Regions from separate parts of the Pseudogracilibacillus sp. ICA-222130 genome, predicted to be linked through region 2. Evidence: a T-box and tRNA genes for the amino acid it is inferred to sense, from the RefSeq annotation. Region 2 holds a T-box; the other holds one or more tRNA genes.
What was found. The T-box of region 2 lies ahead of ileS (isoleucine--tRNA ligase). A T-box ahead of a tRNA ligase gene usually reads a tRNA of that ligase, here a tRNA-Ile.
Positions count from the first base shown of each region.

Region 1: it has a tRNA-Ile gene. The T-box ahead of ileS (isoleucine--tRNA ligase) is inferred to sense a tRNA for this amino acid. The anticodon was not compared.

Region 1 is NZ_JBBKBG010000001.1:232,982-243,153, forward strand. Features, by position in the region: gene WKT09_RS01170 (hypothetical protein) at 1-282, shown strand, start outside; gene WKT09_RS01175 (hypothetical protein) at 296-898, shown strand; gene WKT09_RS01180 (peptidoglycan D,D-transpeptidase FtsI family protein) at 1,055-3,130, opposite strand; gene WKT09_RS01185 (superoxide dismutase) at 3,260-3,871, opposite strand; tRNA gene WKT09_RS01190 (tRNA-Phe) at 4,005-4,077, opposite strand; tRNA gene WKT09_RS01195 (tRNA-Ser) at 4,081-4,173, opposite strand; tRNA gene WKT09_RS01200 (tRNA-Ile) at 4,199-4,275, opposite strand; tRNA gene WKT09_RS01205 (tRNA-Met) at 4,288-4,361, opposite strand; tRNA gene WKT09_RS01210 (tRNA-Asn) at 4,367-4,441, opposite strand; gene WKT09_RS01215 (Na/Pi cotransporter family protein) at 4,727-6,358, opposite strand; gene WKT09_RS01220 (NfeD family protein) at 6,470-7,117, opposite strand; gene WKT09_RS01225 (hypothetical protein) at 7,222-7,521, opposite strand; gene WKT09_RS01230 (deoxyribonuclease IV) at 7,595-8,491, opposite strand; gene WKT09_RS01235 (DEAD/DEAH box helicase) at 8,504-9,814, opposite strand; gene WKT09_RS01240 (Nif3-like dinuclear metal center hexameric protein) at 9,834-10,172, opposite strand, start outside.
Region 2 is NZ_JBBKBG010000015.1:11,056-21,227, forward strand. Features, by position in the region: gene ftsZ (cell division protein FtsZ) at 1-1,015, shown strand, start outside; gene WKT09_RS07715 (hypothetical protein) at 1,163-1,330, shown strand; gene WKT09_RS07720 (sigma-E processing peptidase SpoIIGA) at 1,666-2,574, shown strand; gene sigE (RNA polymerase sporulation sigma factor SigE) at 2,598-3,311, shown strand; gene sigG (RNA polymerase sporulation sigma factor SigG) at 3,404-4,186, shown strand; gene WKT09_RS07735 (YlmC/YmxH family sporulation protein) at 4,287-4,541, shown strand; gene WKT09_RS07740 (YggS family pyridoxal phosphate-dependent enzyme) at 4,608-5,279, shown strand; gene WKT09_RS07745 (cell division protein SepF) at 5,295-5,747, shown strand; gene WKT09_RS07750 (YggT family protein) at 5,754-6,017, shown strand; gene WKT09_RS07755 (YlmH family RNA-binding protein) at 6,027-6,806, shown strand; gene WKT09_RS07760 (DivIVA domain-containing protein) at 6,885-7,379, shown strand; T-box leader at 7,453-7,673, shown strand; gene ileS (isoleucine--tRNA ligase) at 7,740-10,172, shown strand, end outside.

The DNA of each region.
Region 1 (10,172 bases), on a different contig from region 2:
GAATTAGAGCAATTATCGATACAATCAATGCAAGATACGTATCAACTAAGAAAAAAACTCGAAGTACTTGAAGAAGAGTTATTAACAGGACAAGTTGTTACACCAAGTCACAAAGAAGAGGTAGAAGTAGCAACAGAAATTCCATCTTCACTGAAAAATAAGCCTTTACTGTTACAAAAAGTATATCACTTACAACAACAAGGCTATTCAGTAGAAGACATTGCACAACAAACTGATTTAACTACCCATGATATCCAAACAATTTTAAAAAACAAATTATAGTAAGGGGATAAATATGAAACAACCTATGCGCTTTTTTGCTATTGGATTATTTACTGCAGCTATATTAATGTTTGGGTATTATTCATTGTTTGATCAAAGCACTGCTGTAGAGAACGCACCAGTAGAAGATTTAATTGCTCAAGTAGAAGATGAAGGGTATAGAGTCATTACGGAAGAAGAATTTATCACTTTTTCTTTACTAGATTTAGACGAAGCAGACGTAAAAGATAAACAAGTGGAAAAAGAAGATAAAAAGAAAGATTCTAAAAAAGAATCCGATTCTTCTAAAGAAGAAAAGAAAGACTCTAAAGATTCATCTTCTGATAAAAAGAAAGATGAAAAAGAGGAAAAGAAATCTTCTGATGATAAAAAGGAAAAAAGTAAAAAGAAAAAATCTAAAACGATTACTATTACTACCAACGAAGGTGTCGTTACAGAAGATATAGCAGATATGTTATATAATGAAAAAGTAATTGATGATAAACAAAAATTCCAAGATTATATGGAAGACAATGATTATAGCCCTTACATTCAAATAGGTACATTTAAAGTGAAAAAAGATATGAGTTTCAAGGAATTAGCTGAAATTTTCACAACATATCCAGGCAGTAATTAAAAGAACATCCGTGTTTGAGCTTAGTTAAAAACATAGAAAAGACTTCGATAATTGATTTTATCGAAGTCTTTTCTATTAGATTATGTAAATCAAAACGGTCCTATCTATCTTTTTATGATAGACAGGACCATTTTATTATATTTGGCTCTAGTTCATTTATTCCTCATCTTCTTTATCCTCTGTTTCTTTTCCTTCAAAGTAAGTATCTAAAATTCGTCTTCCAATATTATGGTTAATATTATTTCCAGAACTTTTACTTAAGTTAGGGATAATCACTGCAAAAGCAACCTCAGGATCATCATAAGGTGCATACCCTGCTAAAGATAAGTTTTCTGTATCTGCCGCTTTATAAAAGTCGCCATTATCTTTCTGTAAAAACACTTCGTTCTCTGCAGTACCTGTTTTTCCAGCAGCACGATATTTTGTACTAGCCCAACTAGAGTGACCGGTACCACCTGCTTCATTAAATACTTTATAAAAACCATCTTGCACACGTTTAATATTATCTTGAGACATACTTAATTCATTTAATATTTTCGTATGGTTTACTTTATAAACTGGCCCTAATCCGTCAGATGATTCGGCCGGAGAGCGAATTTCTTTTACAAATGAAGGTTGGATTCTTTTACCGCCATTTGCAATCGTACTAATATATTGTCCTAATTGTAAAGTTGTATACGTATCGTACTGACCAATACTTAAGTCCATTAGTTTACCTGGTAATAATTCTGGACCAACATAACCTGTTGATTCAAACGGAAAGTCAATACCAGTTTTAACGCCTAAACCAAACTCTTGGAAATAATTTCGCATTGTTTGCATCCCTTCAGGATTAAACGTAGGGCTTCCCCCATTCGGGAAAGGTAAACGATAATCTCCACCAAGTCTTAAAGCTACATAGAACATATAGACGTTGGATGATCGTTTCAATGCTGAAATATCATTTACAGACCCAAGCACACTATATGATCCTTTTGGTTTCGTCCCTTTAATAACGATTGGACTATCATAAATCGTTTGACCTGGAGTAAATACTCCTGAATCTAATCCCGCTAATACAGTTGCACCCTTTACAGTCGATCCTGGACGATGTGCATCATAAAGGACTTTATGTGGTGTGTTTTCATATTTTCCCGTTTCTTTATTATAATGCTGTCCACTTAATGCAAGTATTTCTCCTGTTTTTGGATTCATTACAACAGCTAATGCATCTTCTAAATAAGTATTTCCGCGACTTTTCGCTGCTTTTAATTCTTGTAAAACAATTTTATCTACTTTCTTCTGAAAATCCATATCAATGGAGAGTACTAAATCTTTTCCTCTTTCACCAGGAACCATCACTTCTGTTCCAATGATTTGACCTGTTTTCGTTGTCGTATACTTTACTTTTTCTTTTCTTCCTCTTAACAGGTCCTCATATTGTTCTTCTAAACCACTCTTTCCAACACGATCATTTCGATTATATCCCCGTGTTAAATAATAATCTTCTTTTTCAGCAGGAATACCTTCGTCTTGTGATGTAATAGAACCAATAATAGATCGTAAAGTATCTTTATATTTATACTGTCTCTCCCAGTCTGTTGAAGTATTAATTCCAGGTAATTCAGATAAATTTTCAGCAATTTTAGCATATTCATCCATAGAAATATTTTCATTTTTAATTACTTCTGGAGTTAATGCATACGCTTTATCTAATTGACGTTTTATTGCAATAACTTGTAATTCCTCATCTGTAAAATCATCGATTTCATCATCTTTAATTCTTTCTAACATTAAATCATATTGTTCTTTATCATCTAATTCTTCTACTTCTTCATCAGATAATCTAGCAAAAACATCCTCTGTATTTTTTAAATAAAAATATTCTTTTCTTTCACGTTCTCTTATTTTATCGATTTCTTTCTTATCCATCGTCATATACTCAGTTAGTTTTTCTGCTAATTTTAATTTATCTTCTGCTTGTACTCGTTTTGGTGGTGTATATGTTATCGAATAAAGTGGCTCATTATCTACAACTATATTTCCATTTCTGTCTAAAATTTTACCACGTGGTACTGGTCGTTTAGATATATCTTGTACAGTACGATCAATTTCCTCTTGATAACTTGAACCGTCTAATATTTGTACAACTCCAAGTTGAATGACTAAAACGGCAAACAATAAAAATATAACGAAAAACGTAATATTTAATCGCAAGGGAATTCGAGATTTTTTATCTTTTTGTTGATTCATTGCTCATATCTCCCTATATAATATAATCATTTCACAACTTCTTATTATATCATTATTTTTCAAAAAACGATATATGAAACAGCATAAAAAAAACACGAAACAAATTTGTTTCGTGTTTTTATGATTTAATTATTTAGCTGCATCGTAATTTTTAGCAACTTCATCCCAGTTTACAACATTCCAGAATGCTTTTGCATATTCAGGACGTCTATTTTGATAGTTTAAGTAGTATGCGTGCTCCCATACGTCTAAACCTAAAATAGGAGTTTGTCCTTCCATAATTGGAGAGTCTTGATTTGGTGTGCTCGTTACTTCTAATTCGCCATTGTTTAGTACTAACCAAGCCCAGCCAGATCCGAATCTTGTAGCTGCAGCTTTTTCAAAAGTTTCTTTAAAAGCGTCAAAGCTTCCAAATTTCTCATTAATTTTGTCAGCTAGTTCTCCTGTTGGCTCTCCACCACCATTTGGTGATAGGATTGTCCAGAATAAGCTATGGTTTGCATGTCCACCACCATTGTTACGAACTGCTGTACGAATCTCTTCAGGTAATGCGTTTAAATCACTAATTAATTCATCTAATGATTTATTTTGTAAGTCCGCATGACCTTCTAGTGCAGCGTTTAAGTTTGTAACGTATGTGTTATGGTGCTTCGTATGGTGAATGTTCATCGTTTCTTTGTCGATTGATGGCTCCAATGCATCATATGCATATGGTAATTCAGGTAATGTAAATGTTGACATAATTAATTCCTCTCCTTTTTAAATTGAATTGCTTACATATTAAGATTATCAAACGTTTTCATCCCGTGCAAATATTACGCCTAATAATTTCTAGAGAAAAATAAAAACCAAGCAATGATTTGCTTGGTTTTTATGGCTCAGGACGGAATCGAACCGCCGACACAAGGATTTTCAGTCCTTTGCTCTACCGACTGAGCTACTGAGCCAACTGGAGGAGGAAGAGGGATTCGAACCCCCGCGGGCTTTGACACCCCTGTCGGTTTTCAAGACCGATCCCTTCAGCCGGACTTGGGTATTCCTCCAATGTTTATGTATGTATAAAATAAATGGTGGACCCAGCAGGACTCGAACCTGCGACCGATCGGTTATGAGCCGATAGCTCTAACCAACTGAGCTATGGGTCCTAATAAAATAAATAGCGGCGGAGGGAATTGAACCCACGACCTTTCGGGTATGAACCGAACGCTCTCGCCAGCTGAGCTACGCCGCCATATATGGCTCCACAGGTAGGGTTCGAACCTACGACCGATCGGTTAACAGCCGATTGCTCTACCACTGAGCTACTGTGGAATCTTTTTAATCTACTTATACCCGTTTGTTACTGTAGAATCTGTACAGTAATTTATTTCCATTCTTTTATGTTAAACTCTATTTATGAGTAACCGTATAATATGTAATAATTTGCAACATCCTTTGTTATTATAGGATATTATTTTTACTTTGTCCACTAAAAGCATAGAGGAAGATGTTTTTATATAGAAACAATTGTTATCTTCTTTCCGAAGCGACAAGATATAATTTATCACGTTTTTAAAATCATGTCAACAATTTATATAAAACATCTTCCTCTATTATTTAATTTTCACCTAAAACTTCTTCCGCAATGTTTACTGCATGATCTCCAATACGTTCTAAATTACTGATGATATCAACAAAAACAATTCCTGCTGATCCCGTACATAATCCTTCATTCATACGAATAATATGTTTCTTACGGAATTTACGTTCTAATTTGTCTATCTGATCTTCTTTTTGGATAACGATCAATGCTTCTTCACGGTCCATGCTATCTAATGCTTCTATAGCTTGTTTTACGGTTAAAATCGTTAAATCAAACATTTCATTTAAATCTTCTTGTGCTTGATCTGTAATATTTATTTTATTTGAAATTTTATAATCTGTTAACTCAATAATGTTCTCAAAATGATCTCCGATTCGTTCAATATCACGTACAGAATCCATTAAAGCCGTATGCTTAGCACTTTCTGACTCTGATAATGTTGTACTTGAAATACTTACTAAGTAATTGGTAATTTCTCTATCTAAGTTATTTAAAGCCCCTTCAATTTGTAAAGCCATTTCAGAGTGCTTCGTATCATGGGTAACCACATATGCACCCGTTTCAACTAAACCTTGGACACTATATTCTCCCATACGAATTATCTCTTGTTTTGCTTGAGACAAAGCAACTGTTGAAGACTGTTTAATAAATAACGGGTCTAAATGTTTCGGTTTATATTCAATGGTTACATCTTCTCCTGGAACAATTTTTGTAACTATCCAAGCTAATGCACCAATGAATGGAAATTGTATAATTGTATTGGCAATATTAAAACTTCCATGTGCAAATGCAATCGTCATTTCTGGATTTAAATTTAATGATGATTGTAAATAAGCTACATATGCTGTAAATGGTGTTAATAATAATAAGAAAATTGTCGCACCAATAAGATTGAAAATAACGTGAGTAAATGCCGCACGTCTTGCTGCCACTGAAGCACCTAATGAAGCTAAAATAGCCGTTATAGTCGTTCCAATATTATCCCCAAATAATACAGGTAGTGCCGCTTGTAAATCTACTGCACCTTCTGAAAATAATCCTTGTAAAATACCGATCGTTGCACTTGAACTTTGAACGATTAATGTGAAGACTGTACCAATTGCAAGCCCTAAAATCGGATTGTCACTCATACTTAATGTTAATTCATGAAAAACTTGTAAATCTCGCAACGGTTTCATTCCATTACTCATTAGACTTAAACCAAAAAATAGTGAACCAAAACCAAAAATGGTTTGTCCAATAATATTTACTTTTTGATTATTAAAGAAGAATAATAAGAAACAACCAATCGCCATAATAGGTAGTGAATATTCACTAATATTTAAACCAATAATAAATGCAGTTACTGTCGTACCGATATTCGCACCCATTATAACACCAATAGCTTGTCGCAATGTCATAAATCCAGCATTTACGAGGGCAACAGTTAAAACAGTTGTTCCAGAACTACTCTGAATTAAAACCGTTACGATAATTCCTGCTAATACTCCTAAAAATGGATTAGATGTAAACCGATCTAAAATATCTCTTAATCTATCTCCCGCAGATTTTTGGAGACCATCCCCCATGAATTTAATTCCTAGAAGGAAGATCCCTAATCCTCCGATGAATTCAAATATAATTGTTTGCAAATCTACTGATTCCATTCTTCAATCCACCTTAAATTAACATATTTTTTACATACAATCCTATTATTCAGAAATTAGCATAGTTTGTAAAGTGAGTTTTAAAAAATTAACATTAAATTTACAATCGATTTACATATCTTTATCGTTTGAAATTAATTTCACTAAAATCCTTGTTCCATCAACATCCAACACTTCTATTTTTGATGCTTTAGGGATCCATTGTGCATTCGATATCCCACTATATTCCTTTCCATCTATTTTAATCGTACCGACGGGGCGCATATCTGTAATTGTTTCTCCGGTTTTTCCAATTAATTGCTCATATTCTTCATTCACAGTCGTATACCCTTTATCAGTTGTTAAACGGTCTTTTAAAGTTATCTTATTCCACATATCTCTTTTTTCAAACACTTTTAATAACAATAATGAAACAGCGCTTCCAACAAGAACACCTATAACTGCATATAAACCAGATGTAAAGGAAGGTGCAGATAAGGCAACAGAGAATATCATTCCCGTGATACCAATTGTTGCCAATGTTCCATCATTAATTAATTTTCCATCAATAAATATAAACATAATTCCGACAAAATAAATAAACAACATCATAATTAAGGAAGACGTATTTGGTGTAAAGATATAAAAATAATAAATGATAAAACTAATTCCTAACACTGCTCCAAGGCCTCGTAAGTTAACGAGCAATTCACCAATTAGGAAAAACGTTCCTAATCCTACTAATAATAAACCAATCCATGTTATATCTATAAGTTCCATTACACTCACCCCTTTATGTATATTATACGAAAGTTTTTCAGTTCATGATATATTTTTTAAAAAAAGGTTAAGACAATAATCGAATCTTGTCTTAACCTTTTACCTCAAATAAACGGCATTATAACTAATCGAACGATAATTGACAATATACCGACAACAATTGCAGTGTTACCGAGCAACACTGCATTTCTCGTTCGTGCAATAAACCCTAATATAATCCCGGCAATTGCAAATGCGTATGGGGCGAATATGAATGAAAAGAAAGAAACAAACAGCGCAATCCAACCAAATACACTCTTTAATTCCGGTTCATCCTTTTCTTCATGCAAGGACAAATGAAATTCATCGTCCTGTAAGACTTCATCCCCCACTTCCATTTGGTCCTCTTTAAACTCATTATCCATATACTTTTCCTCCTTTACATAGAAGTATGCTTAGTTTATGGATAATGAAGTAAATCATAATTTGTATTTTTTTCTATTGTTCCATAATTTTTTGTAGAATGTTTTTATCAAATGTACCATTTTTAATCATTTCAATTTCAAATTTGTATGGAGGCTTTTTATTCTTCTTATCTTCTCCGACAAATGGTGTTTCTAAAATTTTGGGTAAATCTTTAAATGCTTCATGATAAATAACTTCATGCAAGGTATCAAAACCAATATGACCAAGTCCAATATTTTCATGTCGGTCTTTTTGAGCTCCACATACGTTCTTACTATCATTTACGTGGACAACTTTAATACGGTCTAAACCAACAATTTTATCAAATTCATTTAAAACATCATCAAAACGGCCTTCGGTGATTTCATATCCGGCATCATGAATGTGGCAAGTATCTAAACAAACAGATAATTTTTCGTTATGTGTCACCCCATCTATAATACGTGCTAATTCATCAAAACTACGACCGATTTCCGTACCTTTTCCGGCCATTGTTTCTAAAGCAATTTGCACTTCTTGATCATTCGTTAATACTTCATTAAGCCCCTCAATAATACGGTCGATTCCGGCGTCTACTCCTGCGCCAACATGTGCTCCAGGATGTAAAACGATTTGTTTTGCACCAATGGCTGTTGTTCTTTCAATTTCCATACGTAAGAAATCGACACCTAATTCAAATGTTTCCGGTTTTATCGTATTGGCAATATTAATAATATATGGTGCATGGACTACAATGTCAGAAATACCATTGTCTTTCATATGTTGTAATCCTGCTTCAATATTCAATTCTTCAATCGGTTTTCTTCTTGTGTTTTGTGGTGCACCAGTATAGATCATAAATGTTGTTGCACCATATTTTGTTGCTTCTTCACTTGAACCTAATAACATTTTCTTTCCACTCATTGATACATGTGATCCTAATTTTACCATATTCCCACCTCATTATTTTCTGCGACGTTTTTGTCGTTGCATTCTTTTCTTTATTTTTTCTTGTTCTTGCTTCATTTTCTTTTTATATCCTGGTTTCACTTTTTTAGGTTTACGTACTTGTTTCCATGCTGCTTTATCTACATCCGTTGAAACGTTTTTTCGTAAAGCTCTAACATTGTATCGTTTCGCTTCCACAAATTCCCCGTTTTTAACATCAGAATAAACAAATGAAAGTCCTTGTTTCTCCAATTGTTCAATTAATGCAATGTCATCCTCTGTATAAAAACTTATTGCAGTTCCTTCTAATCCTGCTCGTGCCGTTCGTCCGACTCGATGAATATAAAATTCTGTTTCTTTTGGTAATTCTACATTGATTACATGGCTTGCCCCTTTGATGTCAATTCCACGTGAAGCTAAGTCAGTTGCAACAATATACTCATATTTTAAATCTAAAATAGCTTTTACTGTTTTTGTACGTTCACGGCTCGTTAATCCCCCATGTAATACACCTACATTTAATCCAGCACGATGTAAATTACCTGCTAATTCATCGGCCGACTCCTTGCTATTAGTAAATAAAATAGCAACATATGGTTGAATCACATGTGAAATTTCAATTATTTTCTTGACGATATCTCCATGTTTACGATCAATTAATCGATGTGTCATTGATTGTGGTGCAATACCATTTTCAATTTTAATATGTGTTGGTTTATCCAAATACTTTCGGATAAAGTGTTGTAATTGTGTCGGGATGGTCGCCGAGAAAATAAGCATTTGTATGTCCCTTTTACAAGTAACGAGTAATTCATCAATGGTTTCGATAAAACGTAAATCAAGCATTAAATCTGCTTCATCCACTACAAATGAAGTCGCACTATAAATAGATAGTACTCCCTCGTTCACCATATCTAAAATTCGCCCAGGTGTTCCTACAATAATTTTTGGCGTTCTTTCTAATTGTTTCATCATACGTTGACGATCTAGTCCACCTATTAATAAACGAGATGTCCAGACATCCTCTTTGTTCGCTAAGGTTGTCATTGTTTTTATTTCTTCATGTAACTGCATTGCTAACTCCCTAGTCGGAGCAGTGATAACTATTTGAACTCCCTCTGCATCATCTTCTAACTTGTTTAATAAAGGTAATAAAAATGCATGTGTTTTCCCTGAACCTGTTTGTGATTGTCCAATAATGCTTTTTCCATGTAAAATGGCTGGAATTGCCTCTTCTTGAATCTTTGTCGGCTGTTTAAAGTACAACTTATCTACTATCTGTTGTATTTCTTCACTTAACCCTAAAGCTTGAAACTTTTTTTCCATTCCAATTACTCCCTTCTATTTATAAAAATTGAAATGGATTCGTATTAATTGTTGATTCCATCACGGATAATGTTGGATATTTCGACTCTATATATGTTTTTGTTGCTTGTTTCATAATTTGTTCAATATAATGTCCTGCATCAATTAAATGAATTCCCATTTCCATTCCATCTTGTGCATGATGAAATGTTAAGTCTCCTGTTATATATACATCTGCCCCCATTTTTTGGGCAGCTGCAATATACTTCTCTCCACTACCACCTAACACAGCAACTTTTTGAATCGTAGCATGTACATCTCCAACTACTCTCACTTTTTCTAATCCATATGCAGTTTTCACTTTTTCCACAAAACTCAT
Region 2 (10,172 bases):
TATCGCTGTAAATACGGATTCACAAGCGTTAAATTTATCTAAAGCTGAAATTAAATTGCAAATTGGCGATAAATTAACTAGAGGTTTAGGAGCAGGAGCGAATCCAGAAATTGGAAAGAAAGCTGCTGAAGAAAGCCGCGAACAAATCGAAGAAGTTTTACAAGGTGCAGATATGGTTTTCGTAACTGCAGGTAAAGGTGGGGGAACTGGAACAGGTGCAGCGCCAGTTATTGCACAAATCGCAAAAGATTTAGGAGCATTAACCGTAGGGGTTGTAACTCGTCCATTCTCGTTTGAGGGAATTCGCCGTAGAAAACAAGCAAATGCTGGAATTGAATCATTAAAAAATAGCGTAGATACTTTAATCGTTATTCCAAATGACCGTTTATTAGAAATTGTTGATAAGAACACACCGATGTTAGAAGCGTTTAGGGAAGCAGATAACGTTTTACGTCAAGGTGTCCAAGGTATTTCCGATTTAATCGCAAAACCAGGGTTAATTAACGTTGACTTTGCGGACGTAAAAACGATTATGTATGATAAAGGTTCAGCATTGATGGGAATCGGTGTTGCAACAGGTGAAAATCGTGCTGTAGAAGCGGCGAAGAAAGCTATTTCCTCTCCACTATTAGAGACTTCTATTGACGGTGCACAAGGAATTTTAATGAATATTTCAGGTGGACCATCATTAAGTTTATTTGAAGTGCAAGAGGCTGCTGATTTAGTAACATATGCTGCTGATGAAGAAGTGAATGTTATCTTTGGTAACGTTATTAATGAAAATTTAAAAGAAGAAGTGGTTGTAACTGTAATTGCTACTGGTTTTGATGAGTCGAAGCTTGAGCCAAAGCAAGGTGGACAAAGACAGGTTCCTCAACAAAAACAGCCAGCTCAGCCAGTTCAAGAGATGGAAAAGCAACAACGTCCACAAGAGAAACAGGTGGAAGATTCATTCCATCATGATGAAGACACATTAGATATTCCGACGTTTTTAAGAAATCGAAATAAACGTTAAGCTGTTCACAAACACTTTTCAAAGTATATTACTTTGAAAAGTGTTTTTTTATACATTTGAAAATCCCTGGCTCTGCCGGGGGTTTTCAGTTCTTAGTGTGGTATTAAAAATGCCTCCTATCTTGATAAGATAAATGGAAACAAGAAGTTGCAAGAATACATACCAAAGTTGCAAGAATGCAACGCGAAGTTGCAAGAATGCATGCCAAAGTTGCAAGAATGCATGCCAAAGTTGCAAGAATCCAACGCTAAGTTGCAAGAATCCAATGCAAAGTTGCAAGAACCAAACCTGAAACCCACAAGAACGCAATTATAAAGTCCAATTACCTTCCCCACAAAATGGAAAAGGGCAAAAAACGCTTTGTTTTCAATTATATTAACTGAGCAAATGTTCATTCTTCTCCTCCACAGAATCGTATATTAGCGTTAAAAATTTAACCACTCACATATTTTCTATCATCTTATTAATTTTTTCTTCTATATGAGGATGTTTTTTAAAAAAAGTATGCATATATTCTGTCTTTTTTTTTCGATAAATAGTCGTACATTTTGTCGTAAAAATGACTTGAACATAGGTGAAATTATGACAATTTCTGAATCATTTTTGTTTTATAATACATGCTACAACATCATTACAAAAAGGGGGATGTCATGGAAGTTATTTATATCGATGTACTGTTACTGTTGAACCTTTGTTTTAATGGTGTGTTACTTTATGTCACAGGGAAATTAGCAAAACAAAAAATAATAATAAAAAAGTGGCTATTGGCGACAGGTATTGCAACATGTTATTTCATGTTTGATTTTTTCATAGTTTCATCTATTTCTTCATTATTACTTAATATCGTAATTGCCTTCGTAATCAATTATATAATGTTTGGAAAAATATATTTATGGAAACATGTTGGCTTATTTTATTTTTTAACTTTCATTTTAGGTGGAATGATGTTAGCAATCCATCAGTTTATTCCACAGTCTGAGAAACTCCAAAGATACTTTTTATTCGTTCAAAATATTTCAGGATCGACGACAAGTGTCACCGTTTTAACCATTGGACTGATTATTTTTATTTTATTCGTTCGTTGGCAAATGCATGCACATATTCGAACAACTTTTTTTCAAACATTTATGTATGATATTGCAATTCAAATGATTGGTAGTACAAATACAACTAGAGGGTTTTTAGATAGCGGTAATCAATTATTAGATCCATTAACAAATAAACCAGTCATTATTGTGGAAGAAGCATTTTTGCAATCTTATTTTCATCCTGAAGAATGGGATTTATTTAAACAGGCATGTATGGTCCATGATTTAACCTTATTACCGAAAGATATTCGAAAAGATGTACAAATTGTTCCATTTCAAGGTGTACAAGGTGTACAAGATATGTTGTATACGATACAACCGAAAAATATAACCATTTATAATAAACGCAAAAAATATGAGACGGATCACGTATTAATTGGGGTGCAATTTGGAACATTATCAAATGAACATGGGTATCAATGTTTATTACATCCAGATTTATTGCATATTCACGTAGTACAAGCAGCTTAAATTGTAGAGGAGGAAAATATTTAATGTGGAAATTTAAATTGCGAGTTTGGATGAATCGGTTATTACGTCTTTTCCGATTAAAAAAAGATGAAATTTATTATATTGGTAGTAAAACAGCACTTCCTTCACCATTAGAAAAAATGGAAGAAAAAAGATTACTGGAACGTTTACAAGAAGATGATCAAGTTGCTAGAGCAACATTAATAGAACATAATTTAAGATTGGTTGTTTATATTGCCCGAAAATTTGAAAATACGAATGTGCATATGGAAGATTTAATAAGTATCGGTTCGATTGGTTTGATTAAAGCAGTAAATACTTTTGATCCAACGAAAAAAATAAAACTAGCGACATATGCTTCCAGATGTATTGAAAATGAAATATTAATGTTTTTACGAAAAAATAACCGCATTAAAACAGAAGTATCTTTCGATGAACCACTAAATACAGATTGGGATGGGAATGAACTATTATTGTCTGATATTTTAGGAACGGAAGAAGATATTATTACAAAAGATTTAGAGCTAAAAGTAGATAAGCAATTATTGGAAAATGCATTAAAAACATTGAATGATCGTGAAAAGCAAATTATGGAATTACGTTTTGGCCTAATTGGAAAAGAAGAAAAAACACAAAAAGATGTGGCGGACATGTTAGGTATTTCCCAGTCCTATATATCACGACTAGAGAAGAAAATTATAAGACGATTACAAAAGGAAATTGAAAAAATGGTATAAACTGGTATACGACCGTTGTAAAAATTTTGCATATTCCCCTCTCGTTCAGGAAACACTTACGTTGAGTATGATTGTCGAGAGGGGTAGAAAGTATGATGAAGCATAAAGTAGAAATTTGTGGTGTCGATACATCCAAACTCCCAGTATTAAAAAACGAGGAAATGAAAAAGTTATTTCAGCAAATTGAACGAGGTGAAGACGTACTAGAAGCACGTGAAACATTAGTAAATGGTAATTTACGACTCGTATTAAGTATTATTAAACGTTTTACATATCGTGGTGAAAATGCGGACGATTTATTTCAAGTAGGTTGTATTGGGTTAATGAAATCGATTGACAATTTTGATTTAAAACATAATGTTCGTTTTTCAACGTATGCTGTACCGATGATCATTGGAGAGATTAAACGATATTTACGTGATAATTATGCTATACGTGTATCAAGATCGTTACGTGATACTGCATATAAAGCTCTACAAATAAGAGAACAACTAATGAATAAACATGAAAAAGAACCAAGTCCATATGAAATAGCGAAAGAAATGGGCGTACCATGTGAAGATGTTATATTTGCAATCGATGCTGTACAAGAACCCGTATCATTATTTGAGCCAATTTATAATGAAGGTGGAGATCCTATATTGATGATGGATCAAATTAGTGATGATAAAATTAACGATGAAGAATGGGATGATCATCTTTCAATTAAAGAAGGGATGCACCGATTAACAGATCGAGAAAAGATGATTATTGAAGAACGGTTTTTCCGCGGAAAAACACAAATGGAAGTGGCGGAAGAAATCGGTATTTCCCAAGCACAAATATCACGACTTGAAAAAACAGCAATTAAGCAAATTCGAAGCGATATGTTTTAATATTGTCCATTACATACAAAGTTGTTTTCAATCATACAAATAAGACAAGAACTTTTTATCTAAAAGTTTTTGTCTTTTTTATATTCTAGGAGGGATTACTTTGTTATTATCAGAAATTCAGATGAAAGAAGTTGTCGTTTTGGAAAGTGGAAAACGATTAGGATATATTCAAGATATTGAAATCGCGGAAAATAGTGGTGCCATTCAATCATTTATTATTTCTGACCGTCAATTAAGAGGTGCATTTTTTCAAAAACAAGAAGAAAGAAAAGTTATGTGGGATCAAATTGTAACGATCGGTGCGGATATCATTTTAGTAAAAGAAGAAAAAAAGGAGAAAGAAAATAGTGATTAAATGAACTATTTTTAAAATATGATAAAATAAAAGCAATATCACTATTAAATAGGAGAGTATGAATCAATGGATGTTGCAAACAATGTGAAACAAATAGAAGAGGAAATTGTACGTGTATGTGAGAAAGTACAGCGGAATCGTAATGAAATTACCGTAATTGGAGTAACAAAATATGTTACAATAGAACGAACAGAACAATTACTTGCAACAGGCTATAAAGATGTTGGCGAAAATCGTGCTGAAGAAATGTTGCATAAATATGGCGCTATTGGTGAACGAGCAAAGTGGCATTTTATCGGTACATTACAGTCGAGAAAAGTAAAAGATATTGTCGATAAAGTAACAGCAATTCATTCACTAGATCGATTATCTGTTGCGAAACAAATTAATAGTCGTTCCAATAATCCGATTGATTGTTTCGTACAGGTAAATGTGAGTGGGGAGGAATCTAAACACGGTTTAGAACCCGAAGATGTTATTCCATTTATAGAATCATTACAGCAATTTGAAAAAGTACATGTTGTTGGTTTAATGACGATGGCGCCACATATTCAAGATAAGGAAGAAATTAGACAAGTATTCCGTCGTTTACGTCAGTTGCGTGATGAAGTGAGTGAAAAGAAATATATTAATGCTCCATGTACACAATTATCGATGGGAATGAGTAATGATTTTCAAATTGCAATTGAAGAGGGTGCAACACATATTCGATTAGGAACGAGTTTAGTCGGTTCATAAAGCGAGGTGGTAAAAATGAGTTTTAAAGAAAAATTAAAAAATTTCTTTAATACAGAGGATGAATACGAGTATATTGAAGAATATGAAGAAGAAACAACGCCGGTAAAGCAAGAACAAAAAATGGCAACACCAAAGCAAAGGACGACAGATAGTAATGTTGTTAATTTATCTGCTATTCATCAAGCGAATTCAAAAGTAATGTTATGTGAACCGAAAACATATAACGAAGTACAAGAAATTGCCGATCATTTATTAAACAAACGCTCTGTCGTTATTAATTTACAACGAGTAGATCAAAGACAGGCGAAGCGAATTGTCGACTTTTTAAGTGGAACTGTATATGCTATAAAAGGAGATATTCAAAAGCTAGGTGTCGCAACATTTTTATGTACACCTGATAATGTGGAGGTAACAGGTGTGATCACAAATTTAGAATATATGGAAGACGAATTTGAAAAGGAATGGTAATAGTCAATGATGCAATTAGCGTATTATATCAGTATAGGGTTTACAGTTTATACGTATGTTCTCATTATTTACATTTTAATGTCTTGGTTTCCAGGGGCAAGAGATACGGCATTTGGTGAGTTTGTAGGGAGAGTTTGTGAACCATACTTAGAACAGTTTAGAAAATTTATTCCACCATTAGGGATGATCGATATTTCTCCAATTGTTGCAATTATAACTTTAAGATTAGCGGAAAAGGGTATTATTGAAATACTCCGAATGTTTGTATAGGATAATCTAATGTCAATTTACCAGCATTTCCGAAAACATGAACACCAATTTGTGGACCAAGTATTATCTTGGAAAGAGCAAGTGGAACGTACGTATACTTCGTACATAACAGATTTCCTGGACCCACGGGAACGAAAAATAATTGAAAGTTTAATTGGCTCCTCTAATGAAGATGTTCAATACGCATTTTTTGGTGGAGCGGATCATACGGAGCGACAACGAGCAATTATCGCACCATTTTATGAAACCATTGAGGAAGATCATTTTAAACTCGTTTTACTAGAAGCGAGTTTTCCAAAGAAATTTGTTACGATTCAACATCGTGATATATTAGGAACATTTATTTCGGAAGGATTAGACCGAAAGAAAATCGGAGATATTTTTGTTCGTGATGATGCGTTTCAAATTGTCACGACGGAAGAACTAGCATCCTTTATTATGCTAAATATCGATAAAATAAAAAACGCTTCGGTACAATTAAAGGAAGTACCTAGGAATACCATATTTCCAAGTGATGATGAATGGATGGAACAGACGTCTACCGTATCTTCTCTAAGATTAGATGTTTTAATAAAAGAAATGTACAATATGTCACGAAAAGACGCCTCTTTACTCATTCAAGGAGAACGGGTGAAAGTAAATTTCACTGTAGTGAATGATCCGGCATTTATAGTAGAGGTAGATGATTTACTATCTGTTCGTGGTCATGGTCGAGGCAAAATTATTTCCATCGATGGGGTAACACGGAAAGAAAAGGTTCGAATAACGACAGCAAAATTAAAAATGTAAGAAAAATGCTTTATTATATTGAAAAATAGATTATAATAGACAAATAAGATGATTGTTGAAATTTCAGGAGGTGTATGATTGGTGTTAACGCCGTTAGATATTCATAACAAAGAATTTTCCAAAGGTTTCATGGGATTTAATGAAGATGATGTAAATGAATTTTTAGATCAAATAATAAAAGATTATGAAATGACGATACGTGAAAAAAATGAATTACAAGAAAGAGTAACTGAGTTAGAAGATAAAGTTGCCCATTTCAAGAGCATTGAAGAAACATTAAACCAATCAATTGTTATTGCGCAAGAAACTGCAGAAGAGTTAAAAGATAACGCAAGAAAAGAAAGTAAATTAATTATTAAAGAGGCAGAAAAAAATGCAGATCGTATTTTGAACGAGGCATTAAGTGAGTCACGTCAAATTGCGATGGAAACAAATGAATTAAAAAAGCATGCAAAAGTGTTCCGTACGCGTTTAAAAATGCTAATTGAAGCGCAATTAGAAATGGTTAACAATAGCGATTGGGAAGAGTTTTTAAAACTTGCTGAAGAAGATACAGAGATACCTGTAAAGTAATTCATTATAGAAATAGTTTTTATTGTATAAAAATTTAAAAAATATGCTATAATGATGTCAATTGAACAAAATAATAAATACATTGATAGAAAAAGTATAGAAGATAAAAACTGCTCCAAGCGAGTTAGGGATGGTGGAAGCCTAATGCAGTTTCTTTTATAACATCATTCTTGAGTAGCCGTTTGAAATAATAGTAGGATTGGCCGGGTAATTCACGTTATGAATTGTTCAAGTGAATGTGTGAGAAAAGGACACATTTATAAGGGTGGTACCGCGAGATTCCTCGTCCCTTTAGGGATTCGAGGTTTTTTTGTTTTTTATAAGTAAATAATTTGTTTATATAGGAGGATTTATATACAAATGGAATATAAAGAAACATTACTAATGCCGAAAACAAAATTTCCGATGCGTGGAAATTTACCGAACAAAGAACCAGTCCGTCGAGAAGGATGGGAAGAAAATAACGTATATGAACAATCATTAGAAAGAACGAAAGGTAGACCATTATTCGTTTTACATGATGGACCACCATATGCGAATGGGGATCTTCATATTGGACATGCGTTAAATAAAATATTAAAAGACTTTATTACTCGTTATAAATCGATGAATGGATTTCATGCTCCATACATTCCTGGCTGGGATACGCATGGATTACCAATTGAAACTGCTTTAACGAAACAGAAGAAAATTGATCGTAAAAAAATGTCGATTGCCGAATTTCGTCAAATGTGTGCAGATTATGCGATGAAGCAAATTAACAATCAACGTAACCAGTTTAAACAATTAGGGGTTCGTGGTGATTGGGATAATCCATATATTACGCTAACAAAAGATTACGAAGCAGCACAAATTAAAGTGTTCGGTGAAATGGCGAAAAAGGGGTATATTTACAAAGGATTAAAGCCTGTATATTGGTCGCCATCCTCTGAATCAGCTTTAGCAGAAGCGGAGATTGAATATCAAGATAAACGTTCTCCTTCTATTTACGTTAGCTATAAGGTAAAAGATGGTAAAGGTGTATTAGAAGAAGGTACGAACATTATTATTTGGACGACGACTCCTTGGACTATTCCGGCGAGCTTAGGAATTAGCTTACATCCTCATTTAGAGTATGTTGTCGTCGAAGCGGATGGGGAAAAATATGTTGTTGCCCATGATTTACTAGATCCACTTGAAGAAGAGTTAAAATGGGAACATGTTAAAGTGGAAAAAACATTTATGGGACGTCAAGCAGACCGTGTCGTCGCACAACATCCATTCTATGACCGTGATGTACTCGTTATGTTAGGAACTCATGTAACGACAGAAGCAGGGACTGGTTGTGTTCATACGGCTCCTGGCCACGGGGAAGATGACTTCTACGTAGCAAAGGAATACGGTATTGATGCATTATGTCCTGTCGATGAATTAGGATATTTTACGGATGAAGCACCTGGTTTTGAAGGGTTATTTTATGATGATGGAAACAAAGTTGTTACTGAAAAATTAGAAGAAGTTGGCGCACTGTTATTAATGAAATTCATTACCCACTCATACCCACATGACTGGCGTACGAAAAAGCCGACAATTTTCCGTGCTACTTCACAATGGTTTGCATCGATTAAAGATTTCCGTCATAATATTTTAGATGAAATTAAAGAAGTAGAATGGTTGCCACATTGGGGCGAAACGCGTCTTTATAATATGGTTCGTGACCGTGAAGATTGGTGTATTTCACGTCAACGTACATGGGGAGTTCCAATTCCAGTATTTTACGGAGAAGATGGAGAACCGGTCATCACGGATGAGACAATTACACATGTATCAAACTTATTTGCAGAACATGGTTCAAATATTTGGTTTGAATGGGATGCAAAAGATTTATTACCTGAAGGATTCACATCTGAACATAGTCCGAATGGTGAGTTTACGAAAGAAACAGACATTATGGACGTTTGGTTTGATTCAGGTTCATCTCATGAAGCGGTATTATTACATCGTGAAGACCATGTCCGACCGGCAGATATTTATTTAGAAGGTAGTGACCAATATCGTGGTTGGTTTAACTCTTCTTTATCAACTGCAGTAGCAATTACAGGTAAAGCTCCATATAAAAATGTGATAAGCCATGGTTTCGTTTTAGATGGTGATGGCCGTAAAATGAGTAAATCATTAGGAAATGTTATTTTACCTGGAAATGTTCAAAAACAACTAGGGGCAGATATTTTACGTTTATGGGTATCATCTGTTGACTATCAAGCAGATGTCCGTATTTCTCAAGATATTTTAAAACAAGTATCTGAAAACTATCGTAAAATTAGAAATACATTCCGTTTCATGTTAGCGAATTTAGCAGACTTTGATCCGAAACAACATACAGTTGCCGAAAAGGATTTAGAAGAAGTCGATCGTTACATGTTATATCGTTTACAACAATTAGTGAAAAATGTAAAAGAAAGTTATGATACATATGATTTTCAAAATGTATCACAAGCGATTCATAATTATATTACGATTGACTTAAGTGCATTTTATTTAGACTTTGCAAAGGATATTTTATATATTGAAGCTGCAGACCACCCACGTCGTCGTAGTATCCAAACGGTTTATTATGAAACATTAGTTTCCATTGTACAATTACTGACACCTATTATTCCACATACGACAGAAGAAGTATGGGAACATATTCATGGAGTGGAGGCAGAATATGTTCAATTAACAGATATGCCAGAAGCACGTGAAGTAGTAGGATTTAAAGAAGAAGATGCTGTGAAATGGGATCACTTCCTAAAAATTCGTACAGATGTATTA